DNA from 2 places in the Streptomyces sp. M-16 genome. Region 2 is predicted to be linked to the other one. Evidence: riboswitches for the same ligand, from Rfam matches in the RefSeq annotation. Region 2 holds a riboswitch; the other holds the start of a gene.
What was found. A riboswitch is a leader RNA that binds a small molecule or an ion and turns the genes downstream of it on or off. The one in region 2 is predicted to bind S-adenosylmethionine.

Region 1 (10,556 bases), on a different contig from region 2:
ACCAGTGACGGCCCACCTAGGGAGACAGCCAGCCATGATCACCGCGATCGTGCTCATCAAGACCAGCGTGGACCGCATTCCCGAGATCGCCGAGTCCATCGCCGCGCTGGACAGCGTCAGCGAGGTCTACTCCGTCACCGGTACGTACGACCTGATCGCGCTGGTCCGCGTCGCCCGCCACGAGAACCTGGCCGACATCATCCCCGGCCGCATCAGCAAGATCCCGGGGGTCGAGGCCACCGACACGCACGTGGCGTTCCGCACGTACTCCCAGCACGACCTGGAAGCGGCCTTCGCGATCGGCCTCGACGCGTAGCACCTGGCCGGCGGGGTCACAGGGGCCCGGTTTCCGCGCCCGGTACCGGCCCCCTCAGGCTCCGCCGAGCCCCGGCAGGCTCTCACCCGGCCGGGCCGGGCGGCCCTCGGCCAGCCAGAAGACGTAGCCGCGCAGCTGGTCCGCGAGACCGCCGTCGATGTGCGCGACGTACTCCCGGGCACCGCCGGCGGCCTCCCGCTCCTCCCCGCTCTCCGACAACGACCACCTCCGGTCCAGACGGACGGCCCATTCACGGACCCGGCCGCGCTCCCGCCACCACTCACGAACGAGCTCCGGGGTCCAGTGCCGGTCACCGTCACAGGCGTAGCCGTCCATCGGATCCTGTGCGGCGGCGCCCACAACCGCGAGCGTCTCCGCCACGTCCCGCGGCTGACGGTAGACGAACTCCGCGCCCCGCTCGTCCTCGTAGAGCACGTTCGCCGGGGCGATCAGCCGGCCCATCCAGCAGCTGTCGGTGCCGGCGCCGTAGAACGGCCCCGGCACGTTGCGCCAGTCGCGCTCACGCCACCGGTCGGAGCGGCGGTTCCACCATCCGCCGTACACCGGATCCGGCAGCCAGGTGCCCCCGTCCGGCGCGGGCAGCGGTCCGGTCTGGGCGGCGCGGGCAGCCGGCAGCGGGTCCCAGTAGGGCACGGTCCCCACCGGTTCAGACGGCCGGAACGCAGCGGCCCTCTTCGGTGCGGTACTGCCACTTGGCGCCGTCCGCGACCAGTTCCCCGACGGCCCGGACGAACCGCTCGACGTGCTCGTCGGGGGTGCCCGCGCCGAAGGAGACCCGGATCGCGTTGAGCGAGCGCTCCCCCGGCGCGGCCTCCGGGGCGCCGCACTCGCCCGGCTCCTGCGGCTCGCTGCCGAGGAGGGTGCGGACCAGCGGGTGGGCGCAGAAGAGGCCGTCGCGCACGCCGATCCCGTACTCGGCGGACAGCGCGGCCGCGAAGTGCGAGCTGTTCCAGCCGTCCACCACGAAGGAGATGACGCCGACGCGCGGGGCGTCGTCCCCGAAGAGGGAGAGCACGCGCACGGCGGGGACGCCGGCGAGGCCTTCGCGGACCTTGGCGATGAGGTGGTTCTCGCGGGCGACCAGGTTCTCGAACCCCGCGTCCTTCAGGGCGCGGCAGGCCGAGGCGATGGAGTAGACGCCGATGACGTTCGGGGAGCCGGCCTCGTGGCGGGCGGCGGTGGTGTGCCACTCGACGTCGACGCCGCCGTCCTCGCGGCGGGCCACCGTGCGGGAGGCGCCGCCGCCGGCCAGGTACGGCCGGGCGTCCTGGAGCCAGTCGGCGCGGCCGGCGAGGACGCCCGAGCCGAAGGGGGCGTAGAGCTTGTGGCCGGAGAAGGCGACCCAGTCCACGTCCAGCTCCCGGACGGACACGGGGTGGTGCGGTGCCAGCTGGGCGGCGTCCAGGACGATCCGCGCGCCATGGGCGTGCGCGGCGGCGGCGAGCTCCTTGACCGGCCACAGCTCACCGGTGACGTTGGAGGCACCGGTGACGCACACCAGGGCGGGGCCGTAGGGGTCGCGGTCGGCCAGGGCCCGCTCCAGGGCGGCGACGGCCTGGGCCGGGGTGCGCGGGGCGTTGAGGTAGGTCACCTGCGCGTCGCCCCAGGGCAGCAGCGAGGCGTGGTGCTCGGTCTCGAAGACGAAGACCTGGCAGTCGGCCGGCAGGACGGCGGCCAGCAGGTTCAGCGAATCGGTGGTCGACCGGGTGAAGACCACCTGGTCGCCGGGGCGGCAGTCCAGGAACTCCGCGACGGTGACGCGGCTCTGTTCGAACAGGTCGGTGGAGAGCTGCGAGAGGTACCCGGCCCCGCGGTGGACGCTGCCGTAGTACGGGGCGTACGCGGCCACGTCGTCCCAGACCCGCTGGAGGGCGGGGGCGCTGGCCGCGTAGTCGAGGGCGGCGTAGGTGACCTCGCCGCCGGTGACGAGCGGGACGGTGACATCGCGGCCGAGCACGGGCAGCGGCTGGGCACAGGCGGGGTCGACGGCGACGGCGACGTCGGTGGCGGCGGAGTTCAGGAATGCGGACATGGCGGTGTCTCCCGGCAGGCAGGGCTGAATGGCTTCGGTGTGCCCGTACGCGGGTACGGCGGGACGCGACGGCGCCGGCCGGCCACAGGGGTACGGGAAGGCCTCGGAAAGGACGTGGGGGTACGCCTCAACGACCCTGATCCGAGGGGTGAAGAAGGGGCGGAGTCGCCCTATCGCATTCGCTTGCTCACGGAAAAAGCTCCTCGAAGACCCAGGACCCCTGGTATCGAGGGATCCGCGCTTGCCGTAGACCTCGCTGCCTACGGCCTGGTCATCACCCGGGGCACCCCGCCACGGAAGGAGGGTTGCCGGACAGCAAGCCGGGGCCTAAACGCTGTCACTCGTGACCTGGTCAGCATCCTGCCACAAGATCCTCCACGCGCAAGACCCCGGTCCACGATGTGGACCGGGGTCTCCTTCTGAACGCCGTGCTCGCACCGCTCGGCCGCGGGCGGCCTCCCGGGCTTCGTCCGGCTGCGCCGGCCTCCGGCCGCCGGGAGGCGCCGCGCGGCCGCGGCTAGGCGTTGCTGGCGGCAGCCCAGCGCTCCAGGGCCGCGCGCGCCGCCCCCGAGTCGATCGACTCGGCCGCCCGCGCGATGCCGGCCGACAGCTGCTCCTCCAGGGACCCGCTGCCCGGGTCCAGCGCCACCAGGGCCGCCGCCGAGTTCAGCAGGACGGCCTCGCGCACGGGGCCCGTCTCGCCGGCCAGCAGCCGGCGGGCGACGTCCGCGTTGTAGGAGGCGTCCTCGCCGCGGAGCGCGGAGACGTCCACGATCTGGATCCCGATGTCACGCGGGTCGAACGTCTGCTCGGTGACCGCGCCGTCGCGGACCCACCACACCCGGGAGGTGGCCGTCGTGGTGAGTTCGTCCATGCCGTCGTCGCCCCGGAAGACCAGCGCCGAGGAGCCGCGCTCCGCGAGCACCCCGGCCACGATGGGGGCGACCCGGGCGTCGGCCACGCCCGTGGCCTGTGCGCGGACCTTCGCCGGGTTGGTCAGCGGGCCGAGGAAGTTGAAGGTGGTCCGGATGCCCAGCTCCTTGCGGGCCGCCGCCACGTGCCGCAGCGCGGGGTGGAACTTCACCGCGAAGCAGAAGGTGATGCCGGCCTCCTCGGCGACCTCCACCACCCGGGCCGGGGTGAGGTTGAGGTTGACGCCGAGCTTCTCCAGCACGTCCGAGGAGCCGCTCGCGGAGGACGCGGCCCGGTTGCCGTGCTTGACCACCTTCGCGCCGGTGCCGGCCACCACGAGCGCCGACATCGTCGAGATGTTGACGGTCTTGGCCCCGTCCCCGCCGGTGCCGACGATGTCCACCGTCCGGCCCGGCACCTCGATCAGATTGGCGTGATCGTACATGGCACGCACCATGCCGTTGATCTCCGCCACCGTCTCCCCCTTGGCCCGGAGCGCCACCATGAAACCGGCGATCTGCGCGTCCGTGGCCTCGCCCCGCATGATCCGGTCCATCGCCCAGGCGGTGTCGTCCGTGGTGAGGTTCCGGCCGGTCAGGAGGGCGTCGAGGAGGCCCGGCCAGCCACGGGCCGCCACGCTGTCGCCGCCTGCCGGGGTCACAACGTTCATGGTCCGCTCCTGCTGCTCGGAAAAGTTCCACGTCGAATGGGGAAGGATCTCAGCCTATCCAGCCCGCGAGACGGCGAAGAGCCCCGTCCAGACACTGGACGGGGCTCTCACCGTGGCGACACCAGGATTGGCCGAAACCGATCCCTCAAGCTGTCTTACCGGAGATCAGTGGTGGCCGTGGCCGCTCTGGATCTCCTTGTACTCCTCCACCGTGGGCTTCGGAATGTGGGTGTTCTCCCCGTAGAAGCCCTTGCTGAGCTTCGCGCGGAGCTTCTCGCCGGCTCCCACCTTGCGCTCGACGCCGTTCTCGTCGACCGTCGGGCCGATCTCGATCGGCTCGTACTGCGTGTGCGAGGTGAGGGTGTGCAGCTTGCCCTGCGAGAGCGGCTCGTGGACCTCGACGAACTCACCGTGCGGCAGGCGCTTGATGATGCCGGTCTCGCGACCGTGCAGCACCTTGTCGTGGTCCCGGCGCTGGAGGCCGAGGCAGATCCGCTTGGTGATCACGAAGGCGATGACCGGGCCCACGAAGAAGCCGATCCGCGCGAACCACGTGATCGAGTTGATCGACAGGTGGAAGTACTGCGCGAACATGTCGTTGCCACCGGCGATCAGCAGGATCACGTACCAGGTGAGCCAGGCGACACCGAACGCCGTACGGGTCGGGACGTTGCGCGGGCGGTCCAGGATGTGGTGCTCGCCCTTGTCCTTGGTGACCCAGGCCTCGATGAACGGGTACACCGCGATCGCGGCGAGGACCAGCGGGAAGATCACCAGCGGGACGAACACGCCCAGGACCAGCGTGTGGCCCCAGAGGTTGATCTCCCAGCCCGGCATGGCGCGGATGAGGCCCTCGGAGAAGCCCATGTACCAGTCGGGCTGCGCACCGGTGGACACGTGGTCCGGGCGGTACGGGCCGAGCGCCCAGATCGGGTTGATCGACGCCAGCGCCGCGATGGCCGCGATGACACCGAAGACCAGGAAGAAGAAGCCTCCGGCCTTGGCCATGTAGACCGGCAGCAGCGGCATGCCGACGACGTTGTTGTTCGTCTTGCCGGGACCCGCGAACTGCGTGTGCTTGTGGTAGAAGACCAGGATCAGGTGGGCCACCAGCAGGCCCATCATGATGCCGGGCAGCAGCAGGATGTGGATCGAGTAGAACCGTGCGACGAAGTCGCCGCCGGGGAACTCGCCGCCGAAGAGGAAGAACGACAGGTACGTGCCGACGACCGGCACGGACAGGATCGCGCCCTCCATGAAGCGGACACCGGTGCCCGAGAGCAGGTCGTCCGGCAGGGAGTAACCGGTGAAACCGGTGAACATGCCGAGGACCAGCAGCAGGAAGCCGAAGACCCAGTTGACCTCGCGCGGCTTGCGGAAGGCGCCCGTGAAGAACACGCGCATCATGTGCACGAGCATGGCCGCGACGAAGATCAGCGCCGCCCAGTGGTGGATCTGCCGGATGAGCAGACCGCCACGGACCTCGAAGCTGATGTTCAGGGTCGAGGCGAAGGCCTCGGACATCTGGACACCCTGCATCGGCACGTACGAGCCGTGGTACACGACCTCGTTCATGCTCGGGTGGAAGAACAGCGTCAGGTACACACCCGTGAGGATGATGATGATGAAGCTGTAGAGGCAGATCTCACCGAGCATGAAGGACCAGTGGTCCGGGAAGATCTTGCGCATGTTGGACTTGGCCAGGCTGTAGATGCCCAGGCGGCCGTCCGCCCAGTCCGCTACGCGCTCGCCGGCCGGCGCTTTGCGCGCCGCGTTGGATTCGGTGGCAGTGCTCATCCGCGCTCCCAGAAAGCAGGACCGACGGGCTCTTCGAAGTCGCCGTGCGCTTCGAGGAAGCCTTCGTCATTGACGCCGATCCGCAGCTGCGGAAGCGCGTGACCGGCCGGGCCGAAGATGACTCGGGCGCCGTCGGAGAGGTCGAAGGTGGACTGGTGGCACGGGCAGAGCACGTGGTGCGTCTGCTGCTCGTACAGGCTGATCGGGCAGCCGACGTGGGTGCAGATCTTGGAGTAGGCCACGATGCCCTCGTGGGACCACTCCAGCTCCTGCTTGTCCTTGATGTCCTCCGGCTTGATGCGGACGATCATCAGGGCGGCCTTGGCGATCTGCGTCTGGAAGTCGTGCTGCTCCTCCTCCAGGCCTTCCGGCCGGGCGAAGGTCAGCGACCCGACGAGCACGTCCTCGGGACGCAGCGGCTCGTTCGTGTTGTCGTTGATCAGCAGCTTGCCCTTGGCCCACACGGTCTTGCGCAGCTTGACCTCGGGCAGCGGGCCCAGGTCGCGCAGCAGCATGACGCCGGCGAGCGGCACCATGGCCATCGCGCCGATCAGGGTGTTGCGGATCAGCGGGCGGCGGCCGATGCCGGACTCGTTCGCGCCGTCGGCGAAGTCCTGCAGGACCTTCGCCTTGACCTCGGCCGGGGCCGCGATCTCGTGGCGGTCGTCGGCGACCTCGACATCGGACATCAGGGTGCGGGCCCAGTGGACCGCGCCCGCGCCGATGCAGAAGAGCGCCGTGCCCAGGGTCAGACCGAGCGCGAAGTTCAGCGCGCTCACCTTCCCGATCGGGAAGATGAAGACGATCTTGTCGACCGGGAGGGTCACGTACGCGACGATGAAGCCGATCGTGGCCAGCATCGACAGCGTGAACAGCATCGCGACCGTACGCTCGGACCGCTTGGCGGCCCGCTCGTCGATGTCCTGGATGCGCGGCTTGTGGACCGGAAGGCCCGGGTCGGCGAACGGATCGTCCGCGACCGCTACGCCACCGTGGTGCGCGTCGCCCTGCTCGCTCGGCAGGTGCTTCTCTTCGGGAATGTCTTGGCTACTCATGACTTCTTGGCCTTAGCGGTGTGGGCCGCGACCCAGACGGCGACAGCGATCAGCGCACCCAGACCGAAGATCCAGCCGAACAGACCCTCGGAGACGGGGCCGAGGCCGCCGAGCTTGAGGCCACCGGGGCTGGTCGACTTCTCGCCGTTGACGTTCTGGAGGTACGCGATGATGTCCTTCTTCTGCTTCTCCGGCATGGTGCTGTCGGGGAAGGAGGGCATGTTCTGCGGGCCGGTGAGCATGGCCTCGTAGATGTGCTTCGGCTCGACGCCGTCCAGGTTCGGGGCGTACTTGCCGAGCGTCAGGGCGCCGCCCTCGCCGGTGAAGTTGTGGCACTGCGCGCAGTTGTTGCGGAAGAGCACACCACCGTTGGCGATGTCGGCACCGGCCGGGTCGTACTGCTTCTCGGTGGGCACGATCGGGCCGGCACCGAGCGACGCGACGTACGCGGCGAGCTGGTCGATCTGGGCCTGGGAGTAGATGACCGGCTTCCTCGGCACCTGGGCGCCGGGCTGCTGGGCGGGCATGCGGCCCGTGCTCACCTGGAAGTCGACGGCCGCGGAGCCGACGCCGACCAGGCTGGGGCCGTCAGTGGAACCCTGACCGCCGGTTCCGTGGCAGCTTGCGCAACCCACGGCGTAGAGCTTCTTGCCCTCCTCGATGGCGAGGGACTGGGCGGTTTCATCGGCCTGCGCCTTGCCCGCGGGCGCGAAGGCGGCGTACAGCCCCCCCGTGACCGCCAGCGCGAAGAGTAGAACGACGACCGCCGCCAGCGGATGGCGTCGTCGTGCGGAGAGCTTTTTCACGGATTACCCCGGTGTCAGGATCTTCTGCGTCGGTGTTTCTGGATGGAGTGCCGGGCGGTGCCCGGCGACGTGTTCGCTACTTGATCAGGTAGATCGTGGCGAAGAGGCCGATCCAGACGACATCGACGAAGTGCCAGTAGTAGGACACGACGATGGCCGACGTGGCCTGTTCGTGGGTGAACCTCTTGGCCGCGTACGTCCGGCCGAGGACCAGCAGGAAGGCGATGAGACCGCCCGTCACGTGCAGACCGTGGAAGCCGGTGGTCAGGTAGAAGACCGAGCCGTACGGGCCTGACGAGAGAGACAAGCCCTCGTGCTTGACCAGCTCGGTGTACTCGAACACCTGGCCGCCAATGAAGATCGCACCCATGACGAACGTGATGATGAACCACGTCCGGAGCTTCTTCACGTCACCGCGCTCGGCGGCGAATACGCCGAGCTGGCAGGTGAGCGAGGAGAGCACCAGGATCGTTGTGTTCGTCGCCGAGAAGGGCAGATTCAAGGCCGAAGCCTGTTCTGTCCAGTACTCGGAGCCTGTCACGGATCGCAGGGTGAAGTACATCGCGAAGAGGGCCGCGAAGAACATCAGCTCGGAACTCAACCAGATGATGGTTCCGACGCTGACGAGGTTCGGCCGGTTGACCGTCGGGTGCGCGTGCCCGGTATCTACTGTCGTTGCTGTCGCCACGACCGACATTATGTCGGTCGCTTATCCCGCCCTCACCCCGGGGGGTGCCGTTCGGAGTGTCAGGGGCGTGTGCAAGGCCCGAACGGCCCATCAGATCCCCCTCCCGGCCTCTTGCGCGAGGCTGCCGGAACCGATGTTGACGACCGGTCGGACGGAGTAGCATCCCGCGCAACATCAACGTGATTCACGTGACACGTGGAGGAACGAAATGCGGGCGACTGCGCGGGTTCTGGTGTACAGCGACGACGCGGGCACCCGGGAGCAGGTGCGGCTGGCGGCCGGGCGCAGGCCGGCGGCCGACCTGCCGCCGGTGGAGTTCCTGGAGTGCGCGACGCTTCCGGCGGTCCTCAAGGAGCTGGACGCGGGCGGCATCGACGCCTGTGTGCTGGACGGGGAGGCCGTCCCCGCCGGGGGCATGGGTGTGTGCCGGCAGATCAAGGACGAGATCTTCCGGTGTCCCCCGGTGCTGCTGCTGATGGGGCGCCCCCAGGACGCGTGGCTGGCCACCTGGAGCCGCGCGGACGCCGCCGTCACCCTTCCGGTGGACCCGGTCGAGTTCCCGGAGGCCCTGGCGGGCGTGTTGCGGACCCGGCTGGGCTCCAGCGCCGCCTGAGCCGTTCTCCGGCCGGCTTCGCCTCCGGGGCCGCCCACGTCGGCTCCGGGCGGGCGGGCGTCCTCGGAAACCGCTCGTCCCTCGCGATGCCCTCCGGGCGCCCGCCCGCCTTCGCCGACGCGGCCCCTGCGGCCCGGCCGGCCGCGGGGCTCAGACCTGGGGCCTGAGGCGGGCTTGGTCCATGGGGTTGCGGCCTTCCTGGGTGCCCTTCAGGAGGGCGCTTCCCTCGCGCCAGTCCTTCCAGTCCATGTTCCAGTCGCCGTAGCCGTTCCCGAAGGTGTCCATGTCCTCGCCGATGCTGTTGATCACACGGACGATGTCGCCCTCGGTGATGTTCTCGTAGAACCAGGCGGCGTTGCCGGTGCTCATGCCGGTGCACCCGTGGCTGACGTTCTCGTAGCCCTGGGAGCCGACCGACCACGGCGCGGCGTGGACGTACTCGCCGCTCCACGTCACGCGGGTGGCGTAGTAGACGGGCAGGTTGTAGTACTCGCTGCCGCCGATGCCGACGGTGTCGCCGCGCATCTGGACGAAGTACTGCTTGCCCAGCACCACCTTGACCCCGTTGCGGGTGGAGAAGCCGGGCTTTCCGGTGGTCACCGGAATGGTGTTGATCACTTCTCCGTTGCGCTTGAACGTGAGGTAGTGCGAGGAGGCGTCCGTGGTGACCTCCACCCGGTCCCCGATCTCCAGCTTCAGCGGCTTGGAGGCGGCTCCGTGGAGCTCGTCGGAGATCCTGACGCCCTCCAGGTTGCTCTGCACGGAGACGGTGGAGTGGGCGGGCCAGTAGTCCTTCGGGCGGTAGTGCAGGTTCTTGTCGTCCACCCAGTACCAGGCGCCCTCGACGTTGTCGGGCGTGTCGACGACCAGGGCCCGTTCGATGATGGCGCGGGCGGCCTTGTCCTTGACCGGCTCGTTGAGTTCGGCCGTGATGGGCTGTCCGACGCCGTACTTGCCCTCGTCCGGGCCGAATTCGACCTTGAGGACCTTCTTGGCCGGGGTGGTGTCGAAAGCCAGCGTGCGCTGCCCTGGAGCGCCGCGTTCGTCCTCCGTGCTCACGGTGACCGTGTAGCGCACGCCCGCGGCCATGGGGACGGTGCTGTGCCAGCGGTCGCCCTTGGCGGAGAGTTCACCCGCCAGCCGCCGTCCGTGGGTGTCCACGGCCATCACGTCGGTGATGCGCGCGGTCGTGCCCTTGACGGTGACTTCGAGCGGCTTGTCGGGGTCGGCGGGGCGTCCGCCGGTGGCCTGGTTGAAGGCGACGTGCTCGCCCGCGTCGTACGGGCGGACAGACAGCGGGTTCTTCTCGCCGGACCCGCATGCGGTGGCGCCGGCCCCGAGGGACGCGACCAGCAGGGAGCAGCTGAGTACCGTCCAAAGACGCGGTGAGTGGTTCATGGAGCCAACGCTATGAAGATATGACAAATACGGCGCGCGGGGTGACTGCAAACGAGGGGCCCGGACTCCTCCGAAAAGGTGTCCGGGCCCCTCAGGTCCTGCTGTACGGCCGCGAACTACTGGTTCGCGTTCTCACCGCGGTAGTACTCGTACACCCAGCCCCACAGGCCGATCAGGATCAGCGGCGCCGAGAAGTACATCAGCCACCAGCCGAAGATGACGCCCATGAAGGCGAAGGCGCCACCGAC
Region 2 (20,467 bases):
CCTGATCAGGTCCGGGGACTTCACCCCGCGCTCGCTCTCGACCCCGCTGGAGACGTCCACACCCCAGGCCCGGGTCGCCGCGACGGCCTCCCGGACATTGCCCGGATTCAGCCCGCCGGCCAGCAGCCAACGGCCCTCGGGGGCGACGAAATCCGCAGAACCCCAGTTCCAGGGCTTGCCGGAACCCGGGTCGGGCGCGTCGATCAGCAGCAGGTCCTCCCCGTACTCGCCGCAGCGCTCCACCCGCGCGGCGGTGGCGCGCAGCAGGGTGCGGCCCGGCGCGCGCAGGGCCTCGTAGTGCGCCGGCGGCTCGTCCCCGTGCAGTTGCACGCCGCGTACGCCGCTCTCCTCGGTGAACCGGCGCACCTCCTCGACGGACTGCCCCCGGAACACCCCGACGGTGAGCACCCCGGCGGGCACCCGCGCGGCCAGCTCGCGCGCCGCAGCGGCCCCGATGGTCCGGGGGCTGCCGGGCGCGAACACGAACCCGACGGCATCGGCCCCGGCCTCCACGGCCACGTCGACGTCGCGGGCCGTCTTGAGCCCGCAGATCTTCACGAAGAGATCGCTCATACCCCCAGTCAACCAAAGCCCCCCGATCGGCGGCGCCCCGTCTCGGCACCCGGGCGCGACCGGCCGCGCCCCACCCTTCGCGATCGACACCAGCGGCTTCCGGGCCACCCGGAAACGCCCGAGGGCGGCACCCCCCGCAGGGGGTGCCGCCCTCGTTCGAGAACAGCCGATCAGCCAGGGGCCGATCAGAAGTCCATGTCACCGCCCGGCATGCCGCCGCCCGCGGGGGCACCGGCCTTCTCGGGCTTGTCGGCGATGACGGCCTCGGTCGTCAGGAACAGCGCGGCGATCGACGCGGCGTTCTGCAGCGCGGAGCGCGTGACCTTCGCCGGGTCGATGATGCCCTCGGCGATCATGTCGACGTACTCGCCGGTGGCGGCGTTCAGACCGTGGCCGACGGCCAGGTTGCGCACCTTCTCCACGACGACGCCGCCCTCAAGACCACCGTTGACGGCGATCTGCTTCAGCGGGGCCTCCAGCGCGAGCTTCACGGCGTTGGCGCCGGTCGCCTCGTCACCGGTGAGCTCCAGCTTCTCGAAGACCGAGGAGGCCTGCAGCAGGGCCACGCCACCGCCGGCGACGATGCCCTCCTCGACGGCCGCCTTCGCGTTGCGAACGGCGTCCTCGATGCGGTGCTTGCGCTCCTTGAGCTCGACCTCGGTCGCGGCACCGGCCTTGATGACGGCCACGCCGCCGGCCAGCTTCGCGAGGCGCTCCTGGAGCTTCTCGCGGTCGTAGTCCGAGTCGGAGTTGTCGATCTCGGCGCGGATCTGGTTGACGCGGCCCTGGACCTGGTCGCTGTCACCGGCACCGTCGACGATGGTGGTCTCGTCCTTGGTGATGACGACCTTGCGGGCGCGGCCGAGCAGGTCGAGACCGGCGTTCTCCAGCTTGAGGCCGACCTCCTCGGAGATGACCGTGCCGCCCGTGAGGATGGCGATGTCACCGAGCATGGCCTTGCGGCGGTCGCCGAAGCCCGGGGCCTTGACGGCGACGGACTTGAAGGTGCCGCGGATCTTGTTGACGACCAGGGTCGACAGGGCCTCGCCCTCGACGTCCTCGGCGATGATCAGCAGCGGCTTGCCGGACTGCATGACCTTCTCCAGGAGCGGCAGCAGGTCCTTGACCGAGCCGATCTTGGAGTTGACGATCAGGATGTACGGGTCGTCCAGGGACGCCTCCATACGCTCCATGTCGGTCGCGAAGTAGGCCGAGATGTAGCCCTTGTCGAAGCGCATGCCCTCGGTGAGCTCAAGCTCCAGACCGAAGGTCTGCGACTCCTCGACGGTGATGACGCCTTCCTTGCCGACCTTGTCCATGGCCTCGGCGATGAGCTCGCCGATCTGGGTGTCGGCGGCGGAGATGGAGGCCGTGGAAGCGATCTGCTCCTTGGTCTCGACGTCCTTGGCCTGGGCGAGCAGGGCGGCGGAGACGGCCTCGACGGCCTTCTCGATACCACGCTTGAGGGCCATCGGGTTGGCACCCGCGGCCACGTTGCGCAGACCCTCGCGGACGAGGGCCTGGGCGAGGACGGTGGCGGTGGTCGTACCGTCGCCGGCGACGTCGTCCGTCTTCTTGGCGACTTCCTTGACCAGCTCGGCGCCGATCTTCTCGTACGGGTCCTCGAGCTCGATCTCCTTGGCGATGGAGACACCATCGTTGGTGATCGTGGGGGCGCCCCACTTCTTCTCAAGGACGACGTTGCGACCCTTGGGGCCAAGGGTGACCTTGACGGCGTCGGCGAGCTGGTTCATGCCACGCTCGAGACCGCGCCGGGCCTCCTCGTTGAACGCAATGATCTTGGCCATCTGAAGTGGTCCTCCCGGACAGGGGTGGATTGCTCCGGACCGCGCCCGCGCCCGCGACGGACGGCCTGCGGAGCCGGCGGTTCCTTCCCGCCGGACCCGTCGGGCCTCACCGACCCGGTCCTCGTCTTAGTAGCACTCTCACCTGGAGAGTGCTAACGCCAATGATTAGCACTCGACCCCCGCGAGTGCAAGCGGCTTCGGGCAATGCCGGGCGGCTTCCGGCCTCTCCGGCGGGGCGACGCACGAGGGGCCCGCATCCCGTGACCGGGATGCGGGCCCCTCGTACGTCTGTTGCGTCGGTGGTCGATCGCGCTCGGTCTCAGCCGGCAGCAGCGAGCTTGACCATGTCCGCCTGCGGACCCTTCTGGCCCTGCGAGATCTCGAACTCGACCCGCTGACCCTCTTCAAGGGTGCGGTACCCGTCCATCTGGATGGCGCTGTAGTGGACGAACACATCCGCACCACCGTCGACCGCGATGAAGCCGTAGCCCTTCTCCGCGTTGAACCACTTGACGGTGCCCTGAGCCATGCCTAACTCCCCTATTACTGGCCCTTGCGCGGTACCGCACTTCGCGGTCCCGGGTCAGAACTTGCGCCGGAACGCCTCGACCGGGGCTGAATGTATCCGCACCGCTGCTGTCTGCAACAGGTCAATCCGACGAGAATTCTGGACACGCGGAAACATAGAAATAGAGTGAAAATTTGGCATATGGCAGGGCAACTCGGGCCAGACAATCTTCGCCAAAGCCCCAAAGGGCGCACGCATGTTGACTCAATGTCAACCCTCACGGGGCCCGCTCATATGCGGCGGGCAAGAGCACCGGAGGGGACTTCCCCAACTCTACCGCGCCCAATCAAGCAGAATTGCCCCCTCCGCTTATTAGCGGAGGGGGCAATTCTACTTTTCGGGGTCTCAGCCGCCCGCGACGGCAGGAATGATCGAGACGCCGGCGCCGTCCGGCGTCGCCGCCTGCAGGCCGCCCTCGAAGCGCACGTCGTCGTCGTTGACGTAGACGTTCACGAAGCGGCGCAGCTTGCCCTGGTCGTCCAGGACGCGCGCGGCGATGCCCGGGTGGCTCTTCTCCAGGGACTCGATGACCTCGGCCAGGGTCGAGCCCTCGGCCGGGACCTCGGCGACGCCGCCGGTGTAGGTGCGCAGGATGGTGGGGATGCGGACGTTGACGCTCATGGCGCTACCGCCTTTCCGGGAGTCGTGGGAAGGGTCAGGCCAGGCCGGCGGCGCGGAACGCGTCRAGGCTCGGGCGGATGGTGGCGGTCTGACCGCTGTCCGCGGCCACCGCCTCCAGGGTCTTGAGGCCGTCACCGGTGTTCAGGATCACGGTGGTCAGCGCCGGGTCGAGCTGCCCGTTCTCGATGAGCTTCTTCGTCACACCGACGGTCACGCCGCCCGCGGTCTCGGCGAAGATGCCCTCGGTCTGCGCCAGGATCTTGATCGCCTCGACGACCTGGGTGTCGTTGACGTCCTCGACGTAGCCACCGGTGCGGCGGGCGATGTCCAGGACGTACGGGCCGTCCGCCGGGTTGCCGATGGCCAGCGACTTGGCGATGGTGTCCGGCTTCTGCGGGCGGACCACGTCGTGGCCGGCCTTGAAGGCGGTGGAGACCGGGGAGCAGCCCTCGGCCTGGGCGCCGAAGATCTTGTACGGCTTGTCCTCGACCAGGCCGAGCTTGATCAGCTCCTGCAGACCCTTGTCGATCTTCGTCAGCTGGGAACCGGACGCGATCGGGATGACGATCTGGTCGGGCAGCTGCCAGCCGAGCTGCTCGCAGATCTCGTACGCCAGGGTCTTGGAGCCCTCGCCGTAGTACGGGCGGAGGTTGACGTTGACGAAGCCCCAGCCCTCGCCCAGCGGGTCGCCGATGAGCTCGGAGCAGAAGCGGTTGACGTCGTCGTAGTTGCCCTCGATGCCGACGAGGTCGCCACCGTAGACACCGGCCATGACGACCTTGCCCTGCTCCAGGTCGTGCGGGATGAACACGCAGGAGCGGAAGCCGGCGCGGGCGGCCGCGGCGCCGACGGCGCCGGCCAGGTTGCCGGTGGAGGAGCAGGACAGGGTGGTGAAGCCGAAGGCGCGGGCCGCCTCGACGGCGATGGCCACGACGCGGTCCTTGAAGGAGTGCGTCGGGTTGCCGGAGTCGTCCTTGACGTACAGCTTGCCGGTGACGCCCAGCTCCTTGGCCAGGTTCCGGGCGTCCACGAGCTTGGTGAAGCCGGGGTTCAGGCTGGGCTTGGAGGCCACGTCGGCGGGGACGGGCAGCAGCGGGGCGTAGCGCCAGATGTTGTTCGGGCCGGCCTCGATCGCGGCGCGCAGCGCCTCGGGGTCGCCGAGCGGCAGGTCGTAGGCGACTTCCAGCGGGCCGAAGCACTCGACGCACGCGAAGATCGGGCCGAGCTCGAAGCGGGTGCCGCACTCGCGACAGGAAAGGCCGGTGGCGGGTCCGAGATCGACGGAACCGAGGTCGGTAGAGGTGGCGACAGTCTGTGCAGCCATGACGGCGAGGCCCTTTCTCCTCATCTTCCCCATGGCGCACTTCGCCATGAGACGGAATTGGCACCTTCCCTAGCCGGGGACCTCGCGGGGGTGCGTGTCGAAAACGCATCGCGAGAACCGACTGGAGGGTTGCCGGGGCTTCAACGGGCCGTGTCCCTCTGCCCCTCTGGATGAGCGGTATGGCACCGGCACACGCGCTCTGTGGCGCGCCGGTGCGTTTGTGCGCGGGGACCCCGGCATGCCGTGGTCCCTCGCGTTGTTCAAGACTGTAACCGAAGGGCAGGGCGGTTGAGACAGCCGTCCGAACCGCGAGATGGATCACATATCGGCCGATATCGCCGAGGGTCACCGAGGAACCAGGGAGTGCTGAGGGTGCTGGATGAGGTGGAGCGCTGGCTGGCAGACCGCTCCTGGTCCGCCGCCGACCGACCGCTCGACCAGCTGCTCGACCGGAAACGGGCGGCCGGGACGACGGTCAGCGTGGTGCTGCCCGCGCTCGACGAGGAGGCGACGGTCGGGGAGATCGTGGAGGTGATCCGGCGCGATCTGATCGACGGCCTGCCGACCCCCCTGGTCGATGAGCTGGTGGTGGTCGACTCCGGGTCCAGCGACCGTACGGCGGAGGTCGCGGCCAAGGCCGGCGCCCGGGTCGTGCACCGGGACGCGCTGCTGCCGCGGATCCCCGCGCTGCCCGGCAAGGGCGAGGTGCTGTGGCGTTCGCTGCTCGCCACCACCGGTGACGTGGTCTGCTTCGTCGACGCCGACCTGCGGGACTTCTCGTCGTCCTTCGTCTCCGGGATCGTCGGCCCGCTGCTGACGGATCCGCAGGTGCAGTTCGTCAAGGCCATGTACGACCGCCCGCTCGCGGACGCCCCCGGCCAGGGCGGCCGGGTGACCGAGCTGGTCGCCCGCCCCCTGCTCAACCTGCACTGGCCGCAGCTGGCCGGCTTCGTGCAGCCGCTCGGCGGCGAGTACGCCGTACGGCGCTCCCTGCTGGAACGCCTCCCCTTCCCCGTCGGCTACGGCGTCGAGCTGGGCCTGCTGGTGGACGCGCTGCACACGGTCGGGCTGGACGCGCTGGCCCAGGTCGACGTCGGGGTCCGGCTGCACCGGCACCAGGACGGGCGGGCGCTGGGCCGGATGGCCGCCGCGATCTACCGGACGGCGCAGGTCCGGCTTTCGCGCGCGCACCTCGTGCGGCCGGAGCTGACCCAGTTCGAGCGGGGGCCGGACGGGTTCGTTCCGCGCACCTACGCGGTGGACACCGAGGAGCGGCCGCCGATGGCGGAGATCAAGGAGTACGCGGGCCGCCGCGTCGCTTGACGGCCGCCGGAGCGGTGCCGCACACGAGTTTGAGCCGGGGCGGACCGGGCTAGGTTCGCCCCATGGCTTCTCAGGTACTCGTCGCCGCGAACCGCGGCCCGCTCTCCTACGTCCTCTCCGACGACGGCACGCTCAGTGCCCGGCGCGGCGGGGGCGGGCTCGTCTCCGGCCTGTCGGCGGCCCTGGCGAAGCAGCCGGGGGCCCTCTGGATCTGCGCGGCCCTCTCCGACGCCGACCGGGAGGCGGTGCGCCGGGGCACCTCCGAGCCGGGGGTGCGGATGCTGGACATCGACCCGGCCGTGTACGACGGCGCGTACAACGGCATCGCCAACTCGGTGCTCTGGTTCACCCACCACCACCTCTACGACGTCCCGCGCGAGCCGGTCTTCGACGCGGCGTTCCGCCGGCACTGGGAGGCGTACGTCGCCTACAACCGGACCTTCGCCGAGGCGCTGGCCGAGGAGGCCGCCGAGGGGGCGCGCGTCCTGGTGCAGGACTACCACCTGGCCCTGGTCCCGGGGCAGCTGCGCGAGCTGCGCCCCGACCTGCGGATCGCGCACTTCACCCACACCCCGTGGGCGTCGCACGAGTTCATGGGGATGCTCCCGGACGACGTCCGCTCCCAGCTGGTGTGGGGCATGCTCGGCGCGGACCAGCTGGGCTTCCACGCCTGGCGCTGGTCGGTGAACTTCATTACGGGGGCCAACGCGGACGACGCGACCGGCATCGCGGAGCCGTCCCTGCCCAGCGGGGTCCCGGAGCGCGGGGTGTGGCACCGCAAGGCGGCCGCCGACGGGCGCGGACACGGCCCGAAGCGGTTCACCGAAGTCCGGCAGTACCCGCTCGGCGTCGACGCGGACGACCTGCGCGCGCTCGCGCACCGGCCGGTCGTGGACGACAGGCTGGCCGCGCTGCGGGCGGAGGTCGCGGGCCGCATGACGATCGTCCGCGTGGACCGCACCGAGCTGTCGAAGAACATCCTGCGCGGGCTGCTGGCCTACCGGGAGCTGCTCGTCACGCACCCCGAGTGGCGGGAGCGGGTGGTGCACCTGGCCTCCGCGTACCCGTCCCGGCAGGACCTGGCGGTGTACCGGGCGTACACGGACTCGGTGCGGGAGCTGGCGGCGGAGATCAACGAGGAGTTCGGGACGGCGGACTGGCAGCCGGTGCTGGTGTCGGTCGAGGACGACTTCGCGCGCTCGCTGGCGGCGTACCGGATGGCGGACGTGGCGCTGGTCAACCCGGTGCGGGACGGCATGAACCTGGTCGCGAAGGAGATCCCGGTGGTCTCGGAGGACGGCTGCGCGCTGGTGCTGTCGACCGGGGCGGGGGCGCACGAGGAGCTGAAGGGCGACGCGATCACGGTGAACCCGTACGACGTCACCGCGACGGCCGAGGCCCTGCACGAGGCGCTGTCCATGCCCCGGGCGGAGCGGGCGGAGCGGACGAAGCGGCTGGCCGCGGCGGCCACGGCGCTGCCCCCGGCGGCCTGGTTCGAGGCTCAGCTGGCGGCGCTGGCCGGGGTCTGAGCGGGGGCGGTCGCGGTCGCGGGCCGCAGGCCCGGGAGGCACAGGGCGAGGGCGCCGAGGAGGAATCCGTAGCAGGAGACCAGGCCGTGGCCGTTGGCCTGGGCGAACCAGAGGACGAGGCCGAGTGCGGGCACCCCGGCGGCGAGCAGCAGCTCCTTGGTGGGGCCGGCCGCGGGGTTCCCCTCGGCCGCGGCGACGCGGCGCGAGCGCAGGGCGCGGAGCAGGAGGGCGGCGGCGAGGGTGGCCCCGAGGAAGTAGGTGGCGCCGGAGCTCCCGGCGAAGTTGCGGGGGTCGGTGCTGTGGTGGCCGCCCACGCCGAGCAGCGCGTCGAGGTGCTCCGGCAGGAGGATCCCGGCGAGGAACAGGGCCAGGGTGCGGGGAGCTCCCCAGAACCAGTCGGCCAGCGCGGCGACGGCGGCGAGGGTGGCGATGTTCCAGGCGCCGCCGAGGAGGCCGCCGTTCTGCATGAACACGGCGGTGACGACCCGCCACCACCCGCTCTCGGCGGGGTCGTCGTCGAGGGCGTCCATGGCCCCGGACCAGCACAGCTGCGTGACGACCCCGGCGAGGGCGAGGGCGGTCAGGGCCACCGCCGCCCAGGGGATACGGCGCCCGCGCAGGGTGTCCCGGCCGAGGAGGTCGAGGCCCCCGTTGAACATCATCACCATCAATGCCGCCGTGGTCACGTTGAACACGATCGCGCCCATCGCCGCCACCCCCCTCCGGTCGTCGTGGGATGACAGTAGCCCTTCGGACGGGCATTTTCAAACAGTGTTAGAAATGGGCGTAGGCTGGCCCCGTGAAGCTGACGAAGGAACGCATCATCGACGCGGGCATGGCGGAGTTCGCCGAGTCCGGCTACCACGGCCTGTCCATGCGGCGCGTGGCCCAGCGGCTCGACGCGAAGGCGGGCAGCCTCTACTACCACGTGCCCAGCAAGGGCGTGCTGGTCCGGCTGATGGCGGACCGGGTGGCGCGGCAGGCCTACGACGCCGGCACCGCAGCCCTCGCCGCGCTGGATCCCGGCGCGGGCTGGCAGCAACGGGTGGAGGCCCAGGCCCTCACGTTGCGCGACGGCATCCGGCGCCACGCCGGGGGCGCGGTGATGTTCGCCGACAGCCCGAAGGTGCTCAGCACCGGGGCGCTGTCGGTGATGGAGCGGCTGCTGGAGACGCTGCGCGCGGCCGGCGTGCCGGAGGCGGACTGCGCCGTCGGGGCCGACGCGCTGCTCAGCCACCTCACGGGCTTCGTGCTCCAGGAGCAGAGCGAGTCCCCGGAGGCGCCCGTCGGGCCCGAGGACGTCGCCGCGCTGCTGGAACGCTTCCCGCTGACGGTGGCCGCCGCCTCGGCCCACGGGGAGGACGAGAAGTTCCTGCTCAGCGTGCGCCTGATCTGCGCCGGCCTCGCGACGCTGATCCCCTGATCCCGTGGTCCCCTGATGCCGTGGTCCCCTGATCCCGTGGTCCCCTGATCCCGTGGTCCCGCACTCCCCGCACGGGCGGGCCCCCGGGCCCGGCGGGTCAGGCGGTGCGGAGGGCCCCGGCGAGGGTCGCGAGGAAGGCCGTCACGGCGGCCGGGCCCGGGAGGACGAGGTCGGCGCGGGCGGCGAGTTCCGGGACCTCCGCGGAGCCGCTGCACACCAGCAGCCCCGGCAGGCCGTCGGCCCGGCGCTTCTCGACCGCCGAGAACGCCGCGAGGTCCCCGAGGTCGTCCCCCGCGTAGAGCACGGCCCCGGCCTGCCGCTCCTCCAGGAACTCCGTCAGGGCGACGCCCTTGTCCATGCCCGGCGGACGCAGCTCCAGCACGGCCCGGCCGGGCTCGACCATCAGCCCGTGGCGGGCGGCGAGCTCCGCGAGGGGCTCCCGCAGGGCGGCGAACGCCGCCTCCGGGTCCTCGGCCCGCCGGGTGTGCACGGCCAGCGCGCGGCCCTTCTCCTCGATCCAGGTCCCGCGCCACGCGCCGATGGCGTCGAGGAAGCCCGGCAGCTCGGCCCGCAGGGCGGCCACTCCGGGGTGTTCGGCGGGGGCGTGCACGATGCCGGTGACGGCGTCCCAGCGCTCGGCACCGTAGTGGCCCAGGACGACGAGGTGTTCCAGACCGGGTACTCCGGCGAAGCCGCCGTAGCGGACGGCGACCCCGGCCGGGCGGCCGGTGACCACGGCGACGGCCGCGACCCGCGGGGCGAGCGCGGCGAGCGCCGGTACGGCGTCCGGGTGCGCGCGGGCCTGGTCCGGGTCGGGGACGATGTCGGCGAGGGTGCCGTCGAAGTCGAGGGCGACGACGGCGTCGCGGGGTGCGCGGAGGAGGGCTTCGAGTCCCTCGCGTCCGGCTGCGGTGGCGGGCACGGGCATCGGCAGGTCGTGCGGATGGCTCCCCATGCAGATGACCCTACCGGCGACGCCCGGACGCGCCCACCCCTTCGCGGACAGTCACCTACCGCCGGGCCCGCTGGGCCTCGCGGATCCGCCGGAGCCGGTTGACGGTGCCCGGTGCGTGTTCGAGCGCCCGTGGATCGTCCATCAAGGCGTTGAGCAGCTGGTAGTAGCGGACGGGGGTCAGGCCGAGCCCTTCCCGTATCGCCCGCTCCTTGGCGCCGGGCCCGGGCCAGGTGCGGCCTTCGTACGCGAGCACGGCGGCCTCCGTGGCCGTCAGCCGCCCGTCGTCCGTCATACGGCCAGATTAACGCCGCCCGCCGACAGTGCCCCCGCGCGGGGCGCCGGCGGCGGGCGCCGCCGCCTCAGTGGTCGCCGTCCGCCTTGCGTGCGCTCGTCGCGATGTCCTCCAGGACCTTCTCGGGCTGTCCGCCCGGCTGGACGACCTGTCCGATCTTCTGCTTGATGTCCTCGCTGACCCCGGCCCAGGACTTCTTGCCGACCGGGTAGAGGCGGGACGTCGGCAGGGCGGTCAGGAAGGTCTTCAGCTGGGCCGCCGAGCCGCCCGTGCTCGCGTCCATGGCCCGGTAGCCGCTGGTGGTGACGGGCAGCAGGTCGTACATGGACGTGAAGGCGGTCACGTTCTTCGCCGAGTACAGGTGGTCCAGGAACTTCCCGGCCTCCTTCTTGTGGCCGTTCTTGAAGGCCATCACCCAGTCCGCGACGCCCATCGCGGAGTGGTCGGCACCGTCGGTGGTCGGCATCGGCACCATGCCGAACTTCACGCCCTTGCCCGCGGCCTGCTTGAGCAGGGTGGGGTGGCCGTTGAGCATGCCCACCTCGCCGCGGGTGAAGGCGTCGAAGGCGGCCTGGCGGTCCAGCTTGCCCGGCTCGACCGGGCCGGTCAGGCCCTGCCCGACCATCTTGTCGCGCAGGAACTCGAAGGACTTCACGTTCTCCGGGGAGTCGATCGCGTACGCCTCCTCGTTGTCGGTGTAGCCGCCGCCGCCCGCGAGCATCCACATCATCGACTCGGCCTGGGCCTCCTCGCGGCCCAGCGGCAGCGCGAAGGGGGTGGGCACGCCCGCGCCCTTGAGCTTCTTGGCGGCCGCCTCCAGGTCCGCCCAGCTCTTGGGCTGCCAGGGGGTCGAGCCGTCCTTGGGTATCACTCCGGCGTCGCCGAGCAGCTTGGTGTTGTAGAAGAGCAGCCGGGTGCTGGCCACGAAGGGCATCCCGTACTGGACCCGCTTGACCTTGCCCGCGTCGGCGAGCGGTGCGAGGAAGTCGGCCTCGGTGTTGACGGAGAGCAGCTCGTCGGCGGTGTAGAGCTTGCCCGCCTCGGCGTAGTCGGCGTAGGCGCCGATCTGCGCGATGTCGGGGGCCTTGCCCGCCTTGACCATCGCGGCGACCTTGGCGTCGACCTCCGACCAGGAGTAGACGCTGACCTCGACGTGCACGCCGGGGTTGTCCTTCTCGAAGGAGGAGGCGAGTCCCTTCCAGTAGGTCGCGGAGGAGTTCTGCGGATTGTCGCCGTAATCGGCCGCCACGACCCGCAGGGTCACCTCGTTGTCCCCGCTGAGACCCGACACGGTTCCACAGCCCGTCAGCGTCGCCGTCAGGCACAGTGCGGCCCCGGTAGCGGCCAGGCTCAGGTAACGGCCCTTCACGGTTCTCGATCCACCCCTGTTTGTACGTACGATTCGACGTAAGGTCTACACCACTTTGACGGCTCCTCCACAACCGGAACGGCGTGGCGCCCGGACTGTGTCCGGACCGTATCCGGACCAGGGTCCCGAATTTGTATGGCGGCTCAACAATCCCTTCAATGGACTAGACCTTTCCCTCCCGAGCACGCGAGACTGTCTCCTGTGAAACCCGTGAAACACGTCATCGCCCTCGATGTGGGCGGCACCGGGATGAAGGCCGCCCTCATCGCCCGGGACGGCAACCTGCTGCACGAGGCGCGCCGCGCCACCGGCCGCGAGCGGGGCCCCGAAGCCGTCGTCGAGACGATCCTGGACTTCGCCGACGAGCTGCTGCGCCTGGGCCTCGAACGCTTCGGCACGACCGCCTCCGCCGCCGGAGTGGCCGTCCCCGGCATCGTCGACGCCGAACGGGGCATCGCCGTCTACGCCGCCAACCTCGGCTGGCGCGACGTCCCGCTGCGGGCGCTCCTCGGAGCCCACCTGGGCGGCGTCCCCGTCGCCCTCGGGCACGACGTCCGCACCGGCGGGCTCGCCGAGGGCCGCATCGGCGCGGGCCGGGGCACCGACCGCTTCCTGTTCGTCCCGCTCGGCACCGGCATCGCCGGTGCCATCGGCATCGCCGGCCGCATCGAGGCCGGCGCGCACGGCTACGCGGGCGAGATCGGCCACATCGTGGTCCGTCCCGGCGGTCCCGCCTGCGGCTGCGGCCAGCACGGCTGCCTGGAGACCCTGGCCTCCGCCTCCGCCGTCTCCCGCGCCTGGGCCGCCGCCTCCGGCGACCCGGCGGCCGACGCGGCCGACTGCGCCAAGGCCGTCGAGTCCGGCGACGCGCGCGCCCGCGAGGTCTGGCTCACCGCGATCGGCGCCCTCGCCGACGGACTGGTCACCGCGATCACCCTGCTGGACCCGAGCACGCTGATCATCGGTGGCGGGCTGGCCGAGGCGGGGGAAACCTTGTTCACACCACTTCGGACGGCCGTCGAGGAGCGCGTGACGTTCCAGCGGCTGCCCGAGATCGTTCCGGCGGCCCTCGGGGACACCGCCGGATGCCTGGGCGCAGGGCTGCTCGCCTGGGACCTACTCGCCACGGAGGTACCTGCCTGATGTCCGGAAGCGCACACAGCACCGTTCTCTCCGGCGCCAGGGTGGTGCTGCCCACCGGGACCGTCGCGGGAGGCCGGGTCATCGTCGAGCGCGACCGCATCGCGGGCAGCGCCCACGAGGGCGCCGAGATCGTCGACCTGTCCGGGCACTGGATCGTCCCCGGCTTCGTGGACATGCACAACCACGGCGGCGGCGGGGCCTCCTTCACCTCCGGCACCGCCGAGGAGGTCCTCCGGGGCGTACGCACCCACCGCGAGCACGGCACCACCACCCTCACCGCCTCCACCGTCACCGGCGACCTCGACGAACTGGCCCGGCGCGCCGCCCTGCTCGCCGAGCTCACCCAGCAGGGCGAGATCGCCGGCGTCCACTTCGAGGGCCCCTTCATCAACCCCTGCCGCAAGGGCGCGCACAAGGCGGACCTGCTCCGCGACCCCGACCCGGCCGAGGTCCGCAAGCTGGTCGACGCCGCGCACGGCACCGCCCGGATGTTCACCCTCGCCACCGAACTGCCGGGCGGACTGGACTCCGTACGGCTGCTGGCCGAGCACGGGGTCATCGCCGCGATCGGCCACACGGACTCCACGTACGACCAGACCCGCCAGGCCATCGACGCCGGCGCGACCGTCGCCACCCACCTCTACAACGCGATGCCCGGCCTGGAGCACCGCGCCCCCGGGCCGATCGCCGCCCTGCTGGAGGACGAACGGGTCACCGTCGAGCTGATCAACGACGGCACCCACCTGCACCCGGCGATGCTGGAGCTGGCCTTCCACCACGCCGGCGCCCACCGCGTGGCGCTGATCACCGACGCCATGGACGCGGCCGGCTTCGGCGACGGCACCTACCACCTCGGTCCGCTGGAGGTCGAGGTCAAGGACGGCGTCGCCCGCCTCGTGGAGGGCGGCTCCATCGCGGGCTCCACCCTGACCCTGGACACCGCCTTCAAACGGTCGGTGACCGTCGACCGGCTGCCCGTCGAATCCGTGGTCCAGGCGATCTCGGCCAACCCTGCGAAACTCCTCGGCCTCTACGACGAGGTCGGCTCGCTGGAACCGGGCAAGTACGCCGACCTGGTCGTCCTCGACGCCGCGTTCGACCTCAAGGGCGTCATGCGGCGCGGCGAATGGATCGTCAACCCGCTGTCCTGAGCGGCCTTCCGGCGGTACGGAGCGACGCGGCGGGCCCTCGGGACTGGGCCCGCCGCCCGGTATTTGGCATGATCCCGGCATTCACCGAGACCGGGGCTGGCCATGATCCTCACCGTGACGCTCAACACCGCACTCGACGTCACCCACCGGGTGCCGCGACTGCTCCCGCACGCCTCCCACCGGGTCACCGGCGTCGCCGAACGCCCGGGCGGCAAGGGCCTGAACGTGGCCCGCGTGCTCGGCGCGCTCGGCCACCCGGTGACCGCGACGGGCTTCGCGGGCGGACCGGCCGGCACGCTCGTACGCGAACTGCTCGCCGGCTGCCCCGGGGTCACCGACGCCCTCGTCCCCTGCTCGGGCACCACCCGGCGCACCCTGGCCGTCGTCGACGAAACCACCGGCGACACCACGCAGTTCAACGAACCCGGCCCGCAGATCACCGCCGGGGAATGGTCCGCCTTCCTGGACCGCTACACCGAACTCGCCGCCGGGGCACGCGCGGTGGCCCTGTGCGGCAGCCTCCCCCCGGGCGTCCCGGTCGGCGCCTACGCGACCCTCGTACGGACGGCCCGCACCGCCGGGGTCCCGGTCCTGCTGGACACCAGCGGCGAGGCCCTGCGCCGCGGCGTCGCCGCCCGGCCGGAGATCATCAAGCCGAACTCCGCGGAACTGGCGGAGCTCACCGGCTCCCGCGAGCCGCTCCCCGCCACCCGCGACGCCCGCCGCCGGGGCGCCCACGCGGTGGTCACCTCCCTGGGTCCCGGAGGGCTCCTCGCCGCCACCCCCGACGGCACCTGGCAGGCGGCCCCGCCCCGCCCCCTGTCCGGCAACCCCACCGGCGCGGGCGACTCCGCGGTGGCGGGCCTGCTCTCCGCCCTCACGGAGGGCCTGGACTGGCCGGCCCGGCTCACCCGCGCGGTGGCCCTCTCGGCGGCCACCGTCCACGCCCCGGTGGCGGGAGAGTTCGACCCCCGCACCTACGAGGAGGTACGGGGGTCGGTGAAGGTCACGCCGCTCCGGTAGCGCGTCGCGAGGGGGCGGCGCGGGGCACGCCCCCTGCGGCGCCAACTCGCATCAGCCCTTGGTGTGCCCCTGGCCCAGCCTCAGCTGGTCGAAGATCACGTCGCACTGGTTGCCGGCCTCGCACGAGATCTTCATCGCGTTCGACCCCTTCTTCAGGGTTATGAACGCGAACGTGCGGGTCCACCCCTTGTCCCACGCCCCGGCCTCGGCCTTCGCGAAGTTCGCCAGGTTCAGGGACTGGTTCGGGCTCTGCCCGTTGACCGTGAGGGTCGTCTTCGCGTCCTTGCCGGGCACCGCGTAGTTCACGAACAGCGTGTAGTCGCCGGCCTCGGGGACCTCGACCGTCCAGGTCAGCGCGGCACCCGGCGTGTTGAAGTTGCCGACGTACTGGCCGCCCGCACTCTTCGACCCCTGCACCGTGCTCTGCAGCACCGCACCACCGGTGAGCGCCATGCCCGCGCCGGCGGCCTCGCCCTTCGGCAGCGGGCTCTGGGAGGGCTCCGGGGAACCGCTGGGATCGGTGCCGCCGGGGTTCTTCTGGGGCGCCGACGGCTGCGGGGACTGGGACGACGCCTTGTTGTCGCCCTTCTTGTCGTCGCCCTTCTTGCCGAAGATCAGCGCGGCGCTGATGCCGATCGCCACCGCGGCGACCACCGCCACCGCGGCGATCAGCAGGCCCTTGCGGCTGGAGCCGCCGCCCCCGCCGTGGCCGCCGCGGCCGCCGGGCAGGGGAACGTGCTGGGTGTGCTGCTGCTGCGCCGGAACGCCGTAGCCGCCCGCCTGGAGCGCCTCGGGAGCCTGGTACTGGGCCTGGTAGGCCGGGGCCTGCTGCTGCGGCGGGACCGCGCCGCGCTGGCCGCCGTACGTCCGCTCGCCCACCGTGCGCACCTGGTTGTACGAGGTACGGGGGACGCCGGGCTGCGTGCCGGGCGGGCCACCGACCGCGGGGCCGGGGTAGCCGTATCCGCCGCCCTGACCGGGCGGGGTGGCTCCGGCGGCCTGGCCGTCCGCGTAGAGGTAGCCGAACGGGTCGTCGTCCTCGGGCTGGTTCGCCCCACCGTGCGGGCCGTTGTGCGCGGGCGTCGTCATCGCAGGTCACTCCTTTCGACCCACGGGAGCCTACCCCGAACACGTGCGCCCACGAGCGGCCGATCAGGTTACCCGGCCCGCCGGTGTGCCTTGGAACGGGACCTTTTCTCGATGTACATCCGCTGGTCGGCGGAGCGCAGCACCTCGTCCGCCGACATCCCGCAGCTGGCCCAGCCGATCCCGAAACTCGCCCCCACGCGGACCGCGCGGCCGTCCACCCGGATCGGCGGGATGATCGCGTTGCGCAGCCGTACGGCGAGGTCGGCGGCGTCGGCGGCGCCCAGTCCGTCGGCGAGGACGACGAACTCGTCACCACCGAGCCGGGCGACGGTGTCACCGTCCCTGACGCACGTCGTCAGCCGCCGGGCGACCTCGATCAGGACCGCGTCGCCCGTGTGGTGACCGAACCGGTCGTTGATCGACTTGAAGCCGTCGAGGTCGCAGAAGAGGACGGCGAGCCCCTTCGTCCCGTCGTCGACCTCCGTGGCGGGCGCCACGATGTGGACGTGGTGGTCGTACGGGCCGTCCGCGTGGGACGTGAAGGCGCCGGAGAAGTCGAAGGGGTCCGTCCCCGGCGCCGCCCCGGAGCCCGGGACGGCGCCCGCCCCGACGCCGGGGGCCGGGAAACCGTAGTCGGAGCCGTCGTGCCCGTCGGGGCGAAACCCGTGCTCCCCCGCACCACCCGCCTCGGGGCGCGTCTCGAAGGCCGCGTCGAGCGCCTCCACCGCGGTGGCCCGCACCGACTGGGGCCGCCGGCACAGCCGGGCCCCGAGCCGGGAGCGCAGCTCGGCGCTGTTGGGCAGGCCGGTGAGGGAGTCGTGGCTGGCGCGGTGCGCGAGCTGGAGCTCGTGCCGCTTGCGCTCCTCGATGTCCTCGACGTGCGTGAGCAGGAAACGGGGACCGTCGGCGGCGTCCGCGACGACGGAGTTGCGCAGCGAGACCCACACGTACGTGCCGTCGCGCCGCCCGAGGCGCAGCTCGGCGCGCCCGCCCTCGGCGGAGGTGCGCAGCAGGGTGCCGATGTCCTCGGGGTGCACGAGGTCGGAGAAGGAGTAGCGGCGCAGGACGGAGGCGGGCCGGCCGAGCAGGCGGCACAGGGCGTCGTTGGTGCGCAGCAGCCGGCCGTGCTGGTCGCCGCCCATCTCGGCGATGGCCATGCCGCTGGGCGCGTACTCGAAGGCCTGGCGGAACGACTCTTCGCTGGCGCGCAGCGCCTGCTGCTCGCGTTCCAGCCGGACCAGGGCCCGCTGCATGTTCGCCCGCAGCCGTGCGTTGCTGATCGCAATCGCCGCTTGGAAGGCGTACATCTGGAGCGCTTCGCGGCCCCATGCGCCGGGGCGGCGCCCGTTGCGCGGTCTGTCCACCGAGATGACACCCAGAAGTTCCCCGCCGGTCGCATACATCGGGGCGTACAGCCGGTCCTCGGGGTGCCATTCGTCCTCGAAGCGCGGATCTGGGCCGTCGGTGTGCCACTGGGGGACGTCGTCCTCGATCAGGACCCAGCCCTCGGTGTGCGGAATGAAGCGCAGCCCGTCCCAGTCCTCGCCCATGGCCAGGCGGCGCTCCCAGGAGGGGCGGGAACCGACGCGGCCGGTGATCAGGGCCTCGGCGGCCGGATCGCCGGCGAACGCGGCGACGACGAGATCCCCGTCGGGGCGTACGAGATTGACACAGGCGAGCTCGTAGCCGAGGCCGCGCACGATGCCGTCCACGACGGTCTGCAGAGTGTCCGCCAGGCTACGGGCCGTGTTGAGTTCGGCCACCACCTGGTGCAGCTGCCGCAGGGTCGCAAGACGGACGTACGGCTCCGACTCGGTCTCCATTGCTCGCTCTCCCCGAGACCTCGACAGCAACTCCAGGTTTGTCATCGGCGTTTCGTTGCGGTGTCCCGTCCACTGAATCACAGTGAGCTGTGCGGCAGGTACACAGGGTCAACAAATCTTGCCCTCTGTGACTCAAGTCACATGAGATGAATAACCGCGCACTCCGGGCGCGTTGGGGAGTAGGAGCGCTCCCGCTCCTTTTCGTGAGCAAACGATACGCCCGGCCTAGGCCTCGGGGCGGGGACGCGACTCGGACCACCGCCCGATGTGCGCCGCACGGCGGCGGGACTAGCGTTCGGGTCGTGCCGAAGACGACCCTTGTGACCGACCCGACCCCTGCGACCCCCGCGACCCGGGTCGCCCCCGAACCGTCCGCCACCCCTCATCCTGAGGGTGTGAGCAACGACGAGTTCCGGGCGGCCATGTCCCGGCTGGCGGCGGGCGTGTGCCTGATCACCGCACACGAGCCCCCTTCGACCGCCGACGGGCCGCGCGGCGAGGACGTCGGCATGACCGCCACCGCGTTCATGTCGGTCTCCCTGGACCCGCCGCTGGTGCTGGTGAGCCTGCGCGAGGACTCCCGGATGGACGACCTGCTGGCGGAGCAGCCGCTGTGGGCGGTGTCCGTCCTCGCCGACGGGCAGCTCCAGGTGGCGGGGCGCTTCGCCATGAAGAACCGGATCAGCGACCGGCTGCTGTTCGAGGGCCTGCCCGCGGTACGGGGGGCGCTCAGCGGGGCGCCGCTGCTGTCGGGGGCGCTGGCCACGCTGGAGTGCCGCACGGAGTCCCGCGTCGAGGCGGGCGACCACACCCTGGTCATCGGGCGCGTCCTCAGCGCCACCGTGCCGAACCCGGACGCACCGCCGCTGACGTACTTCCGGGGGCGCTACCGGCACTTGGCGCCGTAGCCCCGGCCCTGGCCGGGCGGGGTCGGGGGTGGCCGTTGCCCCGGCCGGGGGCTGCGGGGTGGCCGGGGTCGGTGCCGGCAGAACCCAGCCCCGCCGGCGATTGAGGCGCGGGGTACGGGGTACGGGGCGGGGGCCCGGTTACCAGTCTCGGGCCGTGCGGCCCCGCTTCGTTTCGCCGCGGGCCTTCTTCTCCCGCAGACGCCGCTCGTTGATCCCCCGGGGGATCTTCGTGGCGCGGCGCGCCTTCGGCGGTGGGGCCGTGGCCTCCGCCAGGAGCGAGGCCAGCCGGACCAGGGCCATCTCCCGGTTGCGGAACTGCGAGCGGTGCTCGGAGGCCCGTACCGTCACCACCCCGTCCACCAGCCGGGACGCGAGCCGCTCCAGCGCCCGTTCCTTCCACACGTCCGGCAGCGCCTTGGTCGCCGCCACGTCGAAGAGCAGCTCCACCCGCGAGTCCGAGGTGTTGACGTGCTGGCCGCCCGGCCCGGAGGAACGCGAGAAGCGCCAGGCGAGCTCCGCCTCGGGGAGCACGACCGAACCGCGGATGACATAGGGACCAGGCATGCCCCTATGATCGGCCCCCGCCGCGGCCCCCGTCACCCCGATTTCGGGGCGCCCCGGGCGGTTCGGAACCTACCGGACCCCTCCCTGCGTTATGAAGGACAGCAGTAACGTGGCCACGACCACTGAGCGCGGTCATGTGACGAGGAAGGGACACCAGTCAAAATGGCAGTAAGCCTGTCCAAGGGCGGCAACGTTTCGCTCACGAAGGAGGCCCCCGGCCTCAGCGCCGTCACGGTCGGCCTCGGCTGGGACGTCCGTACGACGACCGGTGTCGACTTCGACCTGGACGCCTCGGCCATCGCCGTCAACGCGACCGGCAAGGTCGTCTCCGACGGTCACTTCGTGTTCTTCAACAACAAGTCCACCCCGGACCAGACCATCGTGCACACCGGCGACAACCGCACCGGTGAGGGCTCGGGCGACGACGAGTCCATCAACGTCAACCTCGCCGGCCTGCCCGCCGACGTGGACAAGATCGTCTTCCCGGTCTCGATCTACGACGCCGAGTCCCGCAGCCAGAACTTCGGCCAGGTCCGCAACGCCTACATCCGCGTCGTGAACCAGGCCGGCGGCGCCGAGATCGCCCGCTACGACCTCTCCGAGGACGCCGCCACCGAGACCGCCATGGTCTTCGGCGAGCTCTACCGCAACGGTGCCGAGTGGAAGTTCCGCGCGGTCGGCCAGGGCTACGCCTCCGGCCTCACCGGCATCGCCCAGGACTTCGGCGTCAACGTCTGATCCGCGTCCGGCCCGGTGAAACCCCCTTCCCCGAGCCCGGGGCAGGGGGTTTCGCTACCGTTCGACGGGTGATCCTGCAACCGCTCGTGCCCGTGGACGGCGCCCTGCCGGGCCCGGTCCTCACCGAGATCGCCACGCTCTACGCGACGAACCGCGCGTTCTTCGAACTGAGCGGCGACTTCCCCGACCCCGCCCGCATCACCGTCGAGCAGGTCGCCGTCGCACTCGCCGACGAACTCGCCA

Region 1: linked by a shared signal. The riboswitch ahead of AB4039_RS22135 (aminotransferase class V-fold PLP-dependent enzyme) and the one ahead of thrC (threonine synthase) in region 2 are both predicted to bind S-adenosylmethionine.

The regions. Positions count from the first base shown of each region.
Region 1 is NZ_JBFRER010000048.1:4,729-15,284, reverse strand. Features, by position in the region: gene AB4039_RS22145 (Lrp/AsnC family transcriptional regulator) at 35-316, shown strand; gene AB4039_RS22140 (ferredoxin) at 371-979, opposite strand; gene AB4039_RS22135 (aminotransferase class V-fold PLP-dependent enzyme) at 984-2,369, opposite strand; SAM riboswitch class IV at 2,602-2,718, opposite strand; gene trpD (anthranilate phosphoribosyltransferase) at 2,887-3,951, opposite strand; gene qcrB (cytochrome bc1 complex cytochrome b subunit) at 4,117-5,748, opposite strand; gene qcrA (cytochrome bc1 complex Rieske iron-sulfur subunit) at 5,745-6,803, opposite strand; gene qcrC (cytochrome bc1 complex diheme cytochrome c subunit) at 6,800-7,609, opposite strand; gene ctaE (aa3-type cytochrome oxidase subunit III) at 7,686-8,306, opposite strand; gene AB4039_RS22105 (hypothetical protein) at 8,506-8,910, shown strand; gene AB4039_RS22100 (L,D-transpeptidase family protein) at 9,061-10,308, opposite strand; gene AB4039_RS22095 (cytochrome c oxidase subunit 4) at 10,425-10,556, opposite strand, start outside.
Region 2 is NZ_JBFRER010000043.1:11,957-32,423, forward strand. Features, by position in the region: gene AB4039_RS20560 (phosphoribosylanthranilate isomerase) at 1-573, opposite strand, end outside; gene groL (chaperonin GroEL) at 759-2,381, opposite strand; gene AB4039_RS20570 (cold-shock protein) at 2,701-2,910, opposite strand; gene AB4039_RS20575 (MoaD/ThiS family protein) at 3,295-3,570, opposite strand; gene thrC (threonine synthase) at 3,605-4,894, opposite strand; SAM riboswitch class I at 4,912-5,071, opposite strand; gene AB4039_RS20585 (glucosyl-3-phosphoglycerate synthase) at 5,267-6,217, shown strand; gene AB4039_RS20590 (alpha,alpha-trehalose-phosphate synthase (UDP-forming)) at 6,280-7,746, shown strand; gene AB4039_RS20595 (hypothetical protein) at 7,719-8,453, opposite strand; gene AB4039_RS20600 (TetR/AcrR family transcriptional regulator) at 8,546-9,169, shown strand; gene otsB (trehalose-phosphatase) at 9,267-10,124, opposite strand; gene AB4039_RS20610 (DUF3263 domain-containing protein) at 10,180-10,416, opposite strand; gene AB4039_RS20615 (extracellular solute-binding protein) at 10,484-11,785, opposite strand; gene AB4039_RS20620 (ROK family protein) at 11,996-12,928, shown strand; gene nagA (N-acetylglucosamine-6-phosphate deacetylase) at 12,928-14,079, shown strand; gene AB4039_RS20630 (1-phosphofructokinase) at 14,182-15,102, shown strand; gene AB4039_RS20635 (CBM35 domain-containing protein) at 15,154-16,191, opposite strand; gene cdgB (diguanylate cyclase CdgB) at 16,260-18,014, opposite strand; gene AB4039_RS20645 (flavin reductase family protein) at 18,437-18,922, shown strand; gene arfB (alternative ribosome rescue aminoacyl-tRNA hydrolase ArfB) at 19,061-19,486, opposite strand; gene AB4039_RS20655 (TerD family protein) at 19,649-20,224, shown strand; gene AB4039_RS20660 (GNAT family N-acetyltransferase) at 20,293-20,467, shown strand, end outside.